Regions from separate parts of the Serratia sp. NPDC078593 genome, predicted to be linked through region 1. Evidence: predicted binding sites of a transcription regulator. Region 1 holds the regulator's gene; the other holds the start of a gene.
The links. Region 1 encodes LexA, which represses DNA repair genes until DNA is damaged. Its sites were predicted from a motif close to TNCTGTATGTACATACAGNA; they were not measured.

Region 1 (7,984 bases):
CCCAATAAGTTTTATCGATAACCTCTCCAGCATTCGCTCTACTAAATGTATAGGCTAGTTTTTTGACTTGCCAAGTAAGTGGGATTTCACCTAATGATTCCAGTCCAGAGTCCTTATACTCTGAATACGCCTGATACCTTCCCATTACGAACGCACCTCTTGCAGTAGCTTCATAATATCGGCACTGACCACATCCAAATCGGCATCAATTGCTTCCAGCGCACGCGGCGGTTGATAAACATAGAAATGGCGGTTGAACGGGATTTCATAGCCCACCACACCAATCTCATTGTCTTGGTCATCGCGCTTGTCTGCGTTGATCCACGCATCGGCAACGTGTGGCTGCACTTCACGCTTAAAGTAGCTTTCGATCAGGGTTGATGTGCTAACGCTTGGATCAAGTGGCACATTTTCGTTATCGCGCAGATCGCCATCTTGTTGGAACTCAACAACCTTACCTTGGTAATCGAACGCCCCGTATAGCGGCTGTGCCGCTTCTTTTAGCACTTTTTTGATCACAGGTTCGGCGTCTTGGTTCTTCCACGTTATCGCATCAGTAAACTGTTTCTTCTGCCTGGCGTCGAACTTAATGCCAGTGGCCTTGAACGCGCCTTTCAGCGTCAGTTCAAACTGGTTGAAGTCATCGGATTGCTGTGCCTTTCCGCCAAGTTTGTCACCAACCGCCACTTGCAGGGCTTTGGCATCATCCATCAGGGCTTTCTGGCTGAGCCACAGTTTGCTGCCCAGCACGTCTTTGATTTGCTTTTCTTTCAGCTCTGGGAAGTCGGCTTTCAGCAGAACACGCACTTCTTTTTCCACCTCAGTGAGTGCGCCGTACGTGTCTTCGGTCCACTGTGTGCCAAACTGCTCGAAAATTGCCTGCATGACGGCATCAAATGGCTTAGGTGCAAAGCGCAGTGATGCCACCGCCGCATCGGTAATTTGCGCAGACAGGCGCAACGGGCGCTCAATCGTCAGGCGACGGTAGCCAAACTGATAAGTATCAAAAATCTTGCTGGCAAAGTGCTTCTTGTTGTCCGTCACACCATCTTTGGTCAAGGTGTCAATTTCTTCAAAGTCACCAAAGTTTTTCGTGATGGTGCGAATTTCTTCATCCGTTAAATAGTGACGCTTAGAGCCTAATGACTTACGCATTTTCGTACTTAAGTTAGCGCCATTAATCAATTGCACCTTGCCTTTACGTGCAGGGGCTTTTTTATTGCTCAGTACCCAAACATAGGTCGCAATGCCTGTGTTGTAGAACATGTCAGTTGGCAGCGCGACAATCGCTTCAAGCAGGTCAGCTTCTAACACGTAGCGACGAATCTCACTTTCACCGCTACCCGCACCGCCTGTGAACAACGGTGAGCCGTTAAGAATGATGCCGATACGACCACCATCGGTAACGTGGTTATCGATGTTCTTCTTGTCGCGCATCTTGCTGATAAGGTGCATTAAGAACAGCAGCGAACCATCAGACACACGCGGCAAGCCTGCGCCGAAGCGCCCATCAAAACCTTTTTGCTCATGCTCGTCTTTAATTTCGCCCTCAATCTTTTTCCAATCCACCCCGAACGGCGGGTTAGACAGCATGTAGTCAAACTTGTCGGCAGGTAGCTGGTCATTCGATAGCGTGTTACCGAGTTTGATACGGCTAACAGCTTGTCCTTTGATCAGCATATCTGCCTTACAGATAGCGTAGGACTCTGGGTTTAGCTCCTGACCAAACGCACGCATCACCGCTTTCGGGTTGAGTTCGTGTACGTACTCCATGCCAGATGAGAGGAAGCCGCCAGTACCCGCTGTGGGGTCGTAAATGGTGCGGATAATGCCTTCTTTGGTTAGGGCTTCATCGTCTTCCATAAATACCAACGAGGTGGTCAGGCGCACGATGTCACGCGGGGTAAAGTGTTCACCTGCGGTTTCATTCGAGCTTTCCGCAAAGCGGCGGATTAACTCTTCAAACACCAAGCCCATATCGTGGTTAGAAATGCTGTTTGGGCTAAGGTCGGTGGTGGCGAACTTCTTCACCACTTTGTAAAGCAGATTGGCATCTTCCAGCAGACCGACAAATTCATCGAACTTGAAGTGCTCGAAGATTTCACGCGCATCTTTGGAGAATGACTGTATGTACTTTTCTAGGTTCGCCTTGATGCTGCTTTGCCCCATCTTGCCAAGGTTCATTGGCGAAGTATTGAAGAAAGCCAAGCCATCTGGCTGTGCTGGTGATTGCGTTGCACGCAGCAAGAATTTTTCCTGCGCCTCTTCTGGCAGATTCATCGCTTTTATGCGTTCATACTCGGCAACTACCGCATCTTTGCTTGGCTCAAGCACACACTCAAGGCGACGAAGTAGAGTAAACGGCAGGATCACACGGCCATACTGGGATTGTTTGAAGTCACCGCGCAGCAGATCAGCGACTGACCAAATGAAGGCAGCGGTTTGAGAAAAGTTGTTGTTGGTCATTAAAAATGCCCCAAAGCGTTTAATACGAAATTGGGGGCATTATACGTAAGAGAAAAGCTAAAGTCCGACGGCTAAGTCATTAAACATGCTGACCTGCTCCCCGTTGATTAACATTTTCCTTATGGTTTACCCACATTTCATTCAATAGCCAAATCGAAAAATCATTGTTGCATTGTCCAATTTCAAGCTAGACATTCAACTAACTGAAAATGAATAGAGTAATTGCCTTAACTGCTCAGAGGGGATAGCGCTGGAAAGTGAGACGATGTGTGACAAAGACTAGAATCCTTGTCGCAGAGAGATTAGAGTCAATTTCGAGGGGTTGATGCTACTGAACTAACGAGGAATGTCCCTCACTTCACCCAGTATTCATAACTAATTGCTTTTAAAATCATTTATTAGAAACAATTCCTATCGAGCATCGGCGCAACAGAAAAGCGGCTGGCATTATACGGCCGCGCTGCTGCGGTTTGGTCAGCAAGTAAGGAGGTTTCAGTTTTCAGCGAGTCTGTCATTACGGCTTCTATTTAAAATCTGGCGGTAAAAAAGTAATCGTTGATTATAACGTAAACTCCCACCGAGACGAAATCACCGTGCGCTGTGGTGCCAAAAGTGTCATTAGTGGCAGAAAATAGCTCAACTCTCGGCGATTTGACGGATACATGTTAAAATCGCTTTTTTACGTACCGGGAAAGTAAGCCATGAACCCAACCAACCAGGAAAAGCTGCTCGCGCAGGCAGAACGACTCTGTCAGCAACGCAATGTGCGCCTGACGCCACAACGGCTGGAAGTGTTACGCCTGATGGCTCAACAGCCCGGTGCGATTAGCGCTTACGATCTGCTGGATCTGTTACGCGTCAGCGAACCGCAGGCCAAGCCACCCACCGTCTACCGCGCGTTGGATTTCCTGCTGGAACAAGGGTTTATTCACCGCGTTGAGTCGGCCAACAGCTATGTACTGTGCCACCATTTTGAACAGCCCATGCACACTTCGGCGTTATTTATCTGCGATCGCTGTGGTCAGGTTACGGAACGCACCACGGAAGGTGTAGAGGAAACGCTGCAAAAGCTGGCAAAAGACTCGGGGTTTGCGCTGCGTCACAGCGTGGTTGAAGCGCATGGCCTGTGTTCCGGCTGCGTTGAGGTGGAAGCCTGTGACAGTAAACACGATTGCGATCACGACCACAGCATTGTGATTAAAAAGAAATAACATTACTCAGGCACCTCCTTGTACCTGACAAACTTAGGCGGAGCAGAGTGGCATCCACCCTATCGCGCTACCAGCGATAGTGGTTGTGGTTTTCCCAAGATTTGACCTCTTCCTCGGCCGCTTCCTTCTGGTAGCCATAGCGTTCTTGGATTTTACCCACAAGCTGTTCACGTTTCCCTTCGATAACCGTCAAATCGTCATCGGTCAGCTTGCCCCACTTTTCCTTCACTTTACCTTTAAACTGCTTCCAGTTACCGTCGGCTTGATCTTTATTCATAACCTCTCCGTTACTTGTGGTGAGTCAGTTTTATACCCGTCATACTTCAAGTTGCATGTGTGTGGGCTTCACTCATTCACCCGAATCACTTACCAGAGTAAGCTCATCGGGATTTATTTCCTTGCCACCTTCCTGCAACGCGAATTATTTAGGGTATAGGTAAATCAGGCTGGGCTTTAGGTCGATAAAATATCGAGGTCGATTAAACCTCATCCTAAAAGATTAATCATCAGCTCAATCTGCCAGCCACATCAATAATTATAGTCGGTAATAGTGATTAGGCAGGTAAAAACCAGCAGGATAATTCTTAAAACAACAAAAACACCGACACAACAACAAATAGCGCTAGCTCAGCCACGCTCTTTTGCCATGACAACAGATTTATTCAACCTTGGAACGTGCAAACCAACTGCCCTGTACGTTATGCCGATGCCAAATCCACCCCAGAGACAGTCCACGCAAGCTCAGGAATACCGCCAGCGCTAACCATAATCCGTGGTTACCTAACCACGGAACGGTAAACAGCGTCAGGCCATATCCTGCGGCGGCAACCGCCATGCTGTTGCGCATTTCGGCCCCCCGCGTGGCGCCGATAAACATGCCATCTAACAGATAACACCAGACACCCACCACCGGTAGCACCACCTGCCACGGCAGATAGTGGTTCGCCAAGCTGCGTAATTCGGTTAACGAGGTCAATGCAGCAACGATGTGCTGCCCAGCGAAAGCGTAAACCAAGGCAAATCCCAACGCCACCAGGCAGGCTTGCCGACACGCAGCATGCCAAACGCGCTTTAACTGGCGATCGTCACGCGCCCCATAGGCATGCCCCGAATGCGCCTCAACCGCATAAGCAAACCCATCTAATGCGTAAGCGGTAAAGGTCAGCAGATTCATCAGCACCGCATTCACCGCCACCACTTCGCTACCTAACCGCGCCGCAAAAATGGTCAGTGAGGCAAAGCACAGTTGCAGCAACAGCGAACGCAGCATAATGTCGCGATTAAGCGCCAGCAAACGGCGTAAATTGCCGCGCCAAGCGTCACGCAGCGTCGTGAGCGAAATACCGCGCATCCGCATCACCCGATAGCTGAGCCCTAAACCAAGCAACAGCGTCGCGTATTCAGCAATGGCGGTGGCCGTCGCCGCCCCCTGCACGTTCCAGCCCAATCCCATCACCAGCCAGATATCCAACACAATATTCAGCAGGTTACCGACAATTAATAAAATCACCGGCGCACGAACGTATTGCACTCCCAATAGCCAGCCGAGCAACACCATGTTCGCCAGAGCAGCGGGGGCACTTAACCAACGAATCTCAAGGAATAAACGCGCCTGCACCTGTACGTCGGGATCGCCACCGACAATGCGCAATGCTAGGTCAATCAACGGATGTCGCAACAGCACAATGGCGAAACCCGCCAACAGCGCCAGCATCAATGGCTGCATGAAGGCACGCGCTAACGCCTGCGGGTTTTTAGCCCCCAGAGCCTGCGCGGCCAGCCCGGTGGTGCTCATGCGTAAAAACAGTAACAACATGAACAAAAAACTGGTCGCCATCGCCCCTACCGCCACGCCGCCCAGATAGTTCGGGCTATCGAGGTGGCCAATCACCGCCGTATCGACCAGCCCTAATAATGGTACGGTGATGTTGGAAAAGATCATCGGCAACGCCAAACGCCATAAGGCTTTATCGGTATCGCTGGTGAAGGTGGCAAGCAGGCGCATAATCTGACAGATTCCGTCCAGACCCTTATCTTTCAAGCTTCAGGTATGTTGGCTGCGCCTTGAAATAAGAGGGTTATAATTTCGATGTAGAAATGACATCGCCCCAGACAATGCTGAGGCGATTAAACGCGGGGGCTACGGTTTAGATCCAGTCGCCGTTGCGTATCACGCCGACGGCCAGACCTTCAATCGTGAAGTTTTGCTGACGCAAATCGACCACAATCGGCTGGAACTCGCTATTTTCTGGCAGTAACTCAACCACGTTCCCGTGCTTTTTCAGACGCTTGACGGTCACTTCGTCTTCGATACGCGCCACCACGACCTGCCCATTACGCACGTCTTGGGTCTTATGCACCGCCAGCAGATCGCCGTCCAGAATGCCGATGTCGCGCATTGACATACCGTTAACCCGCAGCAGGAAATCTGCATTCGGTTTGAACAAGGAAGGATCGACCTTGTAATGGCCTTCAATGTGTTGCTGTGCCAATAACGGTTCACCGGCAGCGACACGGCCAATCAACGGTAAACCGTCTTCGTCTTCCATCAACAGACGGATCCCACGTGAAGCACCGGACACGATCTCGATCACGCCTTTGCGCGCCAGCGCTTTAAGATGTTCTTCAGCAGCATTTGGCGAGCGGAACCCCAGACGCAGTGCGATCTCAGCACGCGTTGGCGGCATGCCCGTCTGCGAAATATGATCGCGAATCAGATCATAGACCTCTTGCTGTCTGGTTGTTAATGCTTTCATTCCGCCCCCTGTTTGTTTATACAGTCTTGCTGTGAGTATATACAGGTGAACACAGATTGGGAACCGGAGAATGAATAAAAATCAGGGATTAGCGTAGCGCTTCGCAACATTAATGCCAGGCATTATGCAAGGTGCTGCCACACGACGCTCACCCACACGAACAGTGCCAGTACGATAGTCAGTGACACCGCCGCCGAGCCCATATCCTTGGCACGGCCTGAAAGCTCATGGTGCTCAGTGCCAACGCGATCGACGACCGCTTCAATCGCACTATTGAGCACTTCCACAATCATCACCAACACCACCGAACCAATCAATAAAATCCGCGCGATCGCCCCCACATCCAGCCACGCCGCCAGTAGGATTGCCAATACCGCCGCCACCAGTTCTTGGCGGAACGCCGCTTCATGTTGCCAGGCGGCGGTTAAACCTTTATATGAATAGCCAAACGCTTTGATAATGCGGGTCAAACCGGTTGCTTGATTTGCCATGTTGCACGGAGCCTTTTATAAGTGATGAGTCATCATTTTAACCGCTCTGGTTTTTTTAACACCACAGATCTGTTTCGCGGTTTCTGGTATGCTTGCGGCGCATTGCTAACAAGAGGCTTCACGTTGTTATGTCAGGTTGGCGTAAAATTTACTATAAACTATTGAATTTACCATTAAAATTATTGGTAAGAAGTAAGGTTATCCCGTCAGATCCGGTCACGGAATTAGGGTTAGATCCCTCACGTCCGATTCTGTACGTTTTACCTTATAACTCCAAGGCAGACTTACTGACGCTGCGCACTCAGTGCCTGGCGCAGGATCTGCCCGATCCCCTTATTCCGCTGGAGATCGACGGCGCCGTGCTGCCAAGCTACGTGTTTATTCACGATGGCCCACGCGTATTCCGTTACTACACGCCGAAACAAGAGTCGGTAAAGCTGTTCCACGATTATTTGGATCTGCACCGTAATAATTCCGATCTCGATATCCAGATGCTGCCAGTTTCGGTGATGTTCGGCCGTTCGCCGGGCCGCGAAGGCCATGGTACGCCGCATCTGCGCCTGCTCAACGGCGTACAGAAGTTCTTCGCCGTGCTGTGGCTAGGGCGCGACAGTTTCGTTCGCTTCTCCAATACCGTTTCTCTGCGCCACATGGCGACCGAGCACGGCACCGATAAAATTATCGCGCAGAAGCTGGCGCGCGTGGCGCGAATGCACTTTTCTCGCCAGCGTCTGGCAGCAGTTGGCCCGAGCTTGCCGGCACGGCAGGACTTGTTCAACAAGCTACTGGCGTCTAAAGCGATTGAAAAAGCGGTAGAAGATGAAGCGCGCAGCAAAAAGATTTCCCACGAAAAAGCGCAGCAAAATGCCATCGCACTGATGGAAGAGATCGCCGCGGACTTCTCTTACGAGACAGTCCGATTGTCGGATCGTGTCTTGAGCTGGACGTGGAACCGGTTGTATCAGGGGCTAAACGTCACGAATGCAGAACGTGTGCGCCAGTTGGCGCAGGACGGCCATGAAATCGTCTATGTGCCCTGCCACCGTAGCCACATGGATTA
Region 2 (7,984 bases), on a different contig from region 1:
AATCTGTAAAGAACCACGATAAGGTAGAAAACCGAGCAGCAGGTTTAGCAGTGAACTTTTCCCCGCCCCGCTTAAGCCGACTAGGGCAATACGCTGATTGGCTGGCAGAGTGAAGTTCAGTGGACCGGCCAGTACAACGCCCTGTGGCGATAGGATCTCGACATCACAGGCTGCCAACGTCAGCGGGGTGGCATCGTCCAGCGTTAAGCTACCGTTGCCGATGCTTTCACCTTTAGCGTTGAGAAAGGTTTCCAATGCTTCTGCGGCACCTATCGCTTGCGCTTTAGCATGATAAAACGCGCCTAAATCGCGCAGCGGCTGGAAGAATTCCGGTGCCAGTATTAACACCAGGAAACCAGCAAACAATGTAACGCCCATGCCATAGCTGCCAAAGTTCAGCTCGCCAAGATAGGAAAAACCAAAGTAAACCGCGACCACCGCAATGGAGATTGAAGCGAAAAACTCCAGTACAGCCGAAGAGAGAAATGCCATCCGCAAGACTTCCATGGTTCGCCGGCGGAAATCTTCGGAGGATTTCGCGATATGATCGGTTTCTGCCTGACCGCGATGGAAGAGACGCAATGTCTCTAAGCCACGTAACCGATCGAGAAAATTACCGCTTAGGCGAGCCAGCGCGACGAAGTTACGCCGGTTGGCATCGGCAGCCCCCATGCCGACCAACGCCATAAACAGCGGAATAAGCGGCGCGGTGGCCAACAAAATCACGCCGGCAGCCCAGTTAATTGGGAATACGGTGATTAATATCAACAGGGGAATAAAGACCGCCAGATACATTTGCGGCAGGTAGCGCGAGTAATAATCCTGCATATCTTCGATCTGCTCAATAATGATCGAGGCCCAACTGCCGGCCGGTTTACCCTGAACCCACGCAGGGCCAAGCTGTTGTAGCTTATCCAGCACCTGACGGCGCATCTGCTGACGAATAACTTTGCCGCAGATAAAACCCACGTATTCGCGCAACCAGCTCAGCAGCGCGCGTAACGCAAACGTGGCGGCCAGCCAGAGAAACGCAGAGATAAGTTCTTCGCGAGGTGTCTGTTCAATGATCAGTGCATGGAGCAGGGCGGCCAACAGCCAAGCCTGCGTCACAATCAAAATGCCGCTGAACAATCCTAATAACATTGAAAGGCGTAGCCAACGTTTCGCAAGAGCGCTCTGCGTTTTAAGCCACTGGGTTAACTGGTGCTGTCTGGTTTTTTTCATCAGAAGTGTCTGCGTCGCCGACGCCTGTCGCAACAGGCCAAGTTAACATACTGTTAAAAAAAGTGTTTGCCCCATCCGGAAGCGCACAAGTGAGGGGTAATGTTACCTCGTGACTGCGCCGGCTGAAAAGAAATAAGGCGGCGATTTGGCTTGAGTTAAAGATATTTTCTCAGTTCTACGGATGTTTCGGGACGTTATCAATACGGCAAGACGCCAAAGCGTCGATCCGTATAACTACGGCGTGACGGTGCGGGAGGCGATGGCATTAAGAAGGACACAGCTGAGGTGCTCCGGTCACGGCACCGAGAGTTGGCCTGAGCGGTCGCAAGGGGAGTCAGACTTCGCGGAATATTCTGATGAGGTTGGCGTCGTAGAAGCGAAAATGCCGCTCAGATTTAACTGGACGGCATTCGGTTTTAGGATGTTTTATTTGTCAGTGGAGGACAGCACAGAATGGTTTATCGCGCTGTCGCCTGAGCAATACCGTCGAGGTAGCGCTCAGCATCCAGTGCCGCCATGCAGCCTGTACCGGCTGAGGTGATGGCTTGACGATAGATGTGATCCATAACGTCACCCGCAGCAAATACGCCAGGAATACTGGTTTGGGTCGCATTACCTTGGATGCCGGATTGCACTTTGATGTAGCCGTTCTCCAGCGCCAGTTGATCACCGAAGATCTGGGTGTTAGGGCTGTGGCCGATGGCGATAAACACGCCAGCAACCGCCAGATCGGTGGTTTCACTCTCGTTTTTAGTGCTGCGCATGCGAACGCCGGTAACGCCCATCTCGTCGCCCAGCACTTCATCCAAGGTACGATCGGTGTGCAGAACGATGTTGCCATTTTTCACCTTGTCCATCAGCCGATCGATCAGGATTTTTTCTGAGCGGAAGCTGTCACGGCGGTGAATCAAATGCACTTCAGCGGCGATATTAGACAAATACAGCGCTTCTTCAACCGCGGTGTTACCGCCGCCGACGACGGCAACTTTTTGGTTACGGTAGAAGAAACCATCGCAAGTGGCACAGGCGGAAACGCCTTTACCTTTGAACTCCTCTTCGCTCGGTAAGCCGAGATAGCGTGCGGATGCGCCGGTAGCGATGATCAATGCGTCGCAGGTATATTCGCCGCTGTCGCCAAACAGACGAAACGGACGATTTTGCAAGTCAACGCTGTTGATATGATCGAAAACGATTTTCGTTTGGAATTTCTCTGCGTGTTCATGCATGCGTTCCATGAGCCGCGGGCCCGTCAGGCCCTCCGCATCACCCGGCCAGTTTTCCACTTCGGTGGTGGTGGTCAACTGACCGCCTTGTTCGATACCGGTAATCAACACCGGGTTCAGGTTTGCACGCGCGGCATAAACCGCAGCGGTGTAGCCAGCCGGACCGGAGCCCAGAATCAATAACTTGCTATGTTTAGCCGTGCCCATGAATGACCTCTTTTCCCACAATGGCGGACAATGGCATCGATTGTAGGGAAAATAGCGCAGTAAAAAAAGCGCCAGCGCGTGTTGTTAACGATTTGTTTGATAGCTATCGCCGATTAATCGATGCGTGACGGAGTGTGATGGCGAAAAATGTCGCAGTAATGATGAGAGGGTAAGAGCACGTTCGGTCGCTCAAGATACATGAGCGTGGCACAGCGCGAGGGCTAGGACGGATTGGCGTGAGTCTGAATTGTGTTGAGACGGATAATCGGAGAAAGAATAAACGGTAATGAATGAAAACCCTCACTCTTGACGGCTTTATGCGGCTATCTGCCCGGTATTTTTACCCAGCGAATCATCATTAAAAATGCGGTGCTAACTTTTATTAACGGCACGTTCTTCTGATTTTGCTTCTTTTACTTTGACAATCCGCTACGCATTTGCGAAAACATCACAGGAAGAACAAATTATCCACGCGCGCGGGGATTAGACAGACAGACCGTGCAACGGGAAATTGGTTAGTGAAGAAGCACTAATGTCGTTAATCCCCTGTGGAAATTAGCGGCAGATAACAGGCATCGGGTCTTCGCTTGGATCGAACCCTTAAAACAGTGATGTTGGCGAGGGTGTGGCAAGTGCAAGGAAGAAAATAAGAGAGACAATAATAATGGCAGACAATAAGAAACGCCCGGGTAAAGATCTCGATCGTATCGATCGCAACATCCTGAATGAACTCCAAAAGGATGGCCGCATCTCGAACGTCGAGCTTTCGAAGCGCGTGGGTTTATCCCCAACACCTTGTTTGGAGCGTGTGCGTCGTCTTGAGCGTCAAGGTTTCATCCATGGTTATACCGCATTGTTGAATCCGCATTATCTGGATGCATCGCTGCTGGTTTTTGTAGAGATCACGCTGAACCGTGGTGCGCCAGATGTGTTTGAGCAGTTCAATACTGCGGTACAAAAACTGGAAGAAATTCAGGAGTGTCATCTGGTTTCCGGTGATTTCGACTACTTGTTGAAAACCCGCGTACCGGATATGTCGGCTTATCGTAAACTGCTGGGAGAAACGTTGCTGCGTCTTCCAGGTGTTAATGACACCCGCACTTATGTAGTGATGGAAGAAGTGAAACAGAGTAACCGTCTGGTTATCAAAACACGGTAAGGTGCAGGTGCAAAACCTGATTAAATTCGTTACACTCCTGTTTATTCATACAGTCTTGGCGCCGGGGCAACCTCTCGGCGCTGTTACGTTATCAGCTAACAGGAACCTGGAGAGCCTTTCTTGAGCCAGGAATATACAGAAGATAAAGACGTTACCTTGAAAAAACTCAGCAGTGGCCGACGGTTACTGGAAGCTGTGTTGATCGTGGTGGCGATTTTCGCCGTTTACCTCATGGCTGCTTTGATCAGTTTCAATCCGTCTGATCCTAGCTGGTCGCAAACTGCATGGCATGAGCCGATCCATAATCTAGGTGGTGGTGTGGGCGCCTGGATGGCCGACACATTACTGTTTACCTTCGGGGTGCTTGCATACGCGATCCCGCCGATCATGATTATCCTATGCTGGGCAGCCTACCGTCAGCGTGATACCGGTGATCACATCGACTATTTTGCACTCTCACTGCGCTTAATTGGTACGTTGGCGCTGGTGCTGACTTCATGTGGTTTGGCGGCACTCAATATTGATGATCTCTATTACTTTGCCTCTGGTGGTGTGATCGGCAGTTTGCTGAGTAATGCCATGCTACCGTGGTTTAATGGTATTGGTGCCACCTTGGCGTTGTTGTGCGTGTGGGCTGCTGGCCTGACGCTTTTCACCGGCTGGTCTTGGTTGGTGATTGCTGAGAAAATTGGCGCAGCCGTACTGGGCGTAGCGACGTTGATGACCAATCGTTCACGGCGTAACGAGGGTTATTACGATGATCGGTATCGTGATGAACCGGCGCTGACAGAAAAAGAGACGGCGAAAGAAGCTGCCGTTGACCCTGCAATCGATAGCGACGATGTGTTGTTCACGGCTCCTTCCGTCGGGGAGAGCACGCAACAGGCGCAAGCGACTGAAGAGGTGGCTGCTGCTGCGTCGCTCAGCAGTTTGCGAGCGACTCGCGATGAGAGTGAAGACTTAAGCCAGACTGCGGTTCAGCCGTCAGAGGAGGTTCAAGTTACTGAGCCTGTTGTGCCTGTTGAAGCGATTGCTGCGATGAAACCGGCAGCACCGGCGGTGACTACCGCACCAAGTGCGCCGACTTCTGTCAACCAGCATCCGATGAACACGCAATCTGATAACGGTGGCACGCCGCCACTGTATTCATTTGAAGTGCCAGAAGAAACGCCAACGCCAAAAACAACGCGAGTTGTCGATTCTCATCATGATGATGAACCGCAATTAGGGAATTGGCGTTCTACGACGCCGCCGCAGCGTGATCCTTCACCGTTCGATTTCTCTGCGACAACACCGCATGAGAGCAGCGAGGTTAGCGACGCCAGCGGTTTTGCAGCCGGTGATGCAGCGGCGTCGCTCAACAATGCCAGACCGTCGGCGGATACATCGGCTGCTGGCATTGCTGCCGCAACGGTTGCCAGTAATACGTTTATGCCAGCATTTAGTGCCACCAGCGAAGCTAATTCTCAAGTAAAACAAGGTATAGGCCCGGAACTACCGCGTCCAAATCCGGTGCGTATCCCTACCCGCCGTGAATTGGCCTCTTACGGTATTAAGCTGCCTTCGCAGCGCATGGCCGAACAGGAACAGCAAAGCCATAGCGGTGAGCCGCAACCTGGCGTTAGCCTCAATCCGCAGGAAGAAGATGAAGCGTTGCAAGAAGCGGCACTAGGACGGGCATTCGCCGAGCAGCAAACTCAGCGCTATGGTGAGTCGTATTCACAAGACGATGAAGATGCGTTGCAAGAGGCCGCATTGCGTCAGGCCTTTGCTGAACAACAGCAGGCGCGTTACGCGGATACCCCGTTGGCAGACACCTCGCGCGCTGTCGATACCCGCAATGCGTTTAGTTTCTCACCGATTGACGATCTGGTTGACGATGGCCCAAGTGAGCCATTATTTACCCTCTCGCCGCAACCGGAAGAGGAGACAAGCGCACCGCAACCGGTTCAGCAGCCTCAACAGCAAACACCTTCGCCGTCGGTGCAGCCGCTACATCAGCCAGTACAACCTCAGCAACCCGTGCAGCCGCAGCAACCGGCCGAACCGGCACAAGCCGCAGCGCCGCAACAGCCGGCGATGGACAGTTTGATCCATCCGTTCCTGATGCGTAACGATCAGCCGTTGCAGAAACCGACCACGCCGTTGCCGACCTTAGACTTGCTGACGGAAGCGCCGAAAGAAGTTGAGCCGATCGATTCGTTCGCGCTGGAGCAAAAAGCGCGTTTAGTGGAAGCCAGCCTGGCGGACTATCGGGTGAAAGCCGATGTTGTCGATATTTTACCCGGCCCGGTCATTACACGATTCGAACTGGATTTGGCACCCGGCGTTAAAGCCGCGCGGATTTCCAATCTATCACGCGATCTAGCACGTTCGCTTTCGACACCCGCGGTGCGGGTGGTTGAGGTTATTCCGGGCAAACCTTACGTCGGTCTTGAGTTACCGAATGCCAAGCGTCAAACGGTTTATCTGCGGGAAGTGTTGGATTGCCCGGCATTCCGTGATAATCCGTCACCGCTGTCGATCGTGTTGGGTAAAGATATCTCCGGTGAACCGGTCGTCGCGGATCTGGGTAAAATGCCACACTTGCTGGTGGCGGGTACGACCGGCTCGGGTAAATCGGTCGGCGTTAATGCCATGATCCTGAGTATTCTGTATAAAGCCACGCCGAAAGAAGTGCGCTTTATCATGATCGATCCGAAAATGCTTGAACTGTCGGTGTATGAAGGTATCCCACATCTGTTAACCGACGTGGTTACTGATATGAAAGACGCTGCCAATGCATTGCGCTGGTGCGTAGCGGAAATGGAACGCCGCTACAAACTGATGTCTGCGCTGGGGGTGCGTAATATTGCCGGTTACAACGAGCGTGTCGATCAGGCTGAAGCGATGGGCCGCCCGATTCCCGATCCGTTCTGGAAACCCTCCGACAGCATGGACATAACACCGCCGGTGTTGGAGAAAGAGCCGTATATCGTGGTGATGGTCGACGAATTCGCCGATCTGATTATGACGGTGGGTAAGAAAGTCGAAGAGTTGATTGCTCGCCTGGCGCAGAAAGCGCGTGCGGCGGGGATCCACTTGGTATTGGCAACTCAGCGTCCTTCTGTGGATGTGATTACCGGGTTGATCAAGGCTAACATCCCAACGCGTATTGCATTCACCGTATCGAGCAAGATTGATTCGCGCACCATTCTCGATCAAGGTGGTGCAGAGTCCTTACTTGGGATGGGTGATATGTTGTACTTGGCACCGAACTCTTCTATCCCAGTGCGTGTTCACGGGGCCTTTGTGCGCGATCAGGAAGTGCACGCGGTGGTCAAGGATTGGAAAGCGCGTGAGCGGCCCCAATATAAAGAGGGTATCGTTAGCGCCGGTGACGACGGTGAAGGTGGCGGCATTGACGGTGACGAAGATCTTGACCCGTTGTTCGATCAAGCCGTGGAGTTTGTGGTGGATAAGCGCAGAGCCTCCATTTCCGGTGTCCAGCGCCAGTTCCGTATTGGCTACAACCGTGCCGCGCGCATCATCGAACAGATGGAAGCGCAAGGTATCGTGAGCGAGCAAGGGCATAACGGTAACCGTGAAGTACTGGCTCCGCCGCGGCATGAATGATGGTTGTCCATTGATATGATTAATCAAGAGCCGCTTTGCGGCTCTTCAGACGGGTGAAAAAGCCTGTTATGAGGGAAAGTGCGCCAACAATGTCGTGGTGGCGGCTTGCCGCCTGAGTGTCCCTTTGTGCGTTAGGTTCGCGTATCTCGGGTTAAAGGTAACGTTGTCATTAACCATAAAGGCCGCTCTGCGGCCTTTATGCAAAGAAGCGTAAACCCGTAGCTTCTCAGAATATTGGTCGTTTTGCCTCAGTTCGGCTTCCGGTAGAGTGTGAGATGTTACGGGATAATCGATCCGCTGGCATTACTCTGCGGTAAACGCATTTCATAAGGTATTTGGAATAATGAAAAAACTGTTAGTTGCTTGTTGCCTGCTTTCAGGGTTTGCTTCTGCCTCTGTGTTGGCAAATGCAGAACGGGATCTACAAACGCGCTTGGCAAAAGTGAATACGTTCCATGCGAGTTTTACCCAGACTGTCACTGGTAGCGACGGCTCCGCGGTACAGCAAGGGGAAGGCGAGCTGTGGGTTAAGCGGCCGAACCTGTTTAACTGGCAT

Region 2: a site for LexA is predicted at 3,849-3,868, ahead of ACQKDS_RS14930 (DNA translocase FtsK 4TM domain-containing protein). Genes of this name have one in related genera too.

Annotation. Positions count from the first base shown of each region.
Region 1 is NZ_JBNNGK010000022.1:849-8,832, forward strand. It holds partial or broken gene ACQKDS_RS18145 (restriction endonuclease subunit S) at 1-145, opposite strand, end outside; gene ACQKDS_RS18150 (type I restriction-modification system subunit M) at 145-2,466, opposite strand; gene zur (zinc uptake transcriptional repressor Zur) at 3,168-3,677, shown strand; gene ACQKDS_RS18160 (CsbD family protein) at 3,745-3,954, opposite strand; gene dinF (MATE family efflux transporter DinF) at 4,336-5,682, opposite strand; gene lexA (transcriptional repressor LexA) at 5,825-6,433, opposite strand; gene ACQKDS_RS18175 (diacylglycerol kinase) at 6,556-6,924, opposite strand; gene plsB (glycerol-3-phosphate 1-O-acyltransferase PlsB) at 7,053-7,984, shown strand, end outside.
Region 2 is NZ_JBNNGK010000013.1:68,993-76,976, reverse strand. It holds gene cydD (heme ABC transporter permease/ATP-binding protein CydD) at 1-1,224, opposite strand, end outside; gene trxB (thioredoxin-disulfide reductase) at 1,683-2,654, opposite strand; gene lrp (leucine-responsive transcriptional regulator Lrp) at 3,319-3,813, shown strand; gene ACQKDS_RS14930 (DNA translocase FtsK 4TM domain-containing protein) at 3,934-7,428, shown strand; gene lolA (outer membrane lipoprotein chaperone LolA) at 7,772-7,984, shown strand, end outside.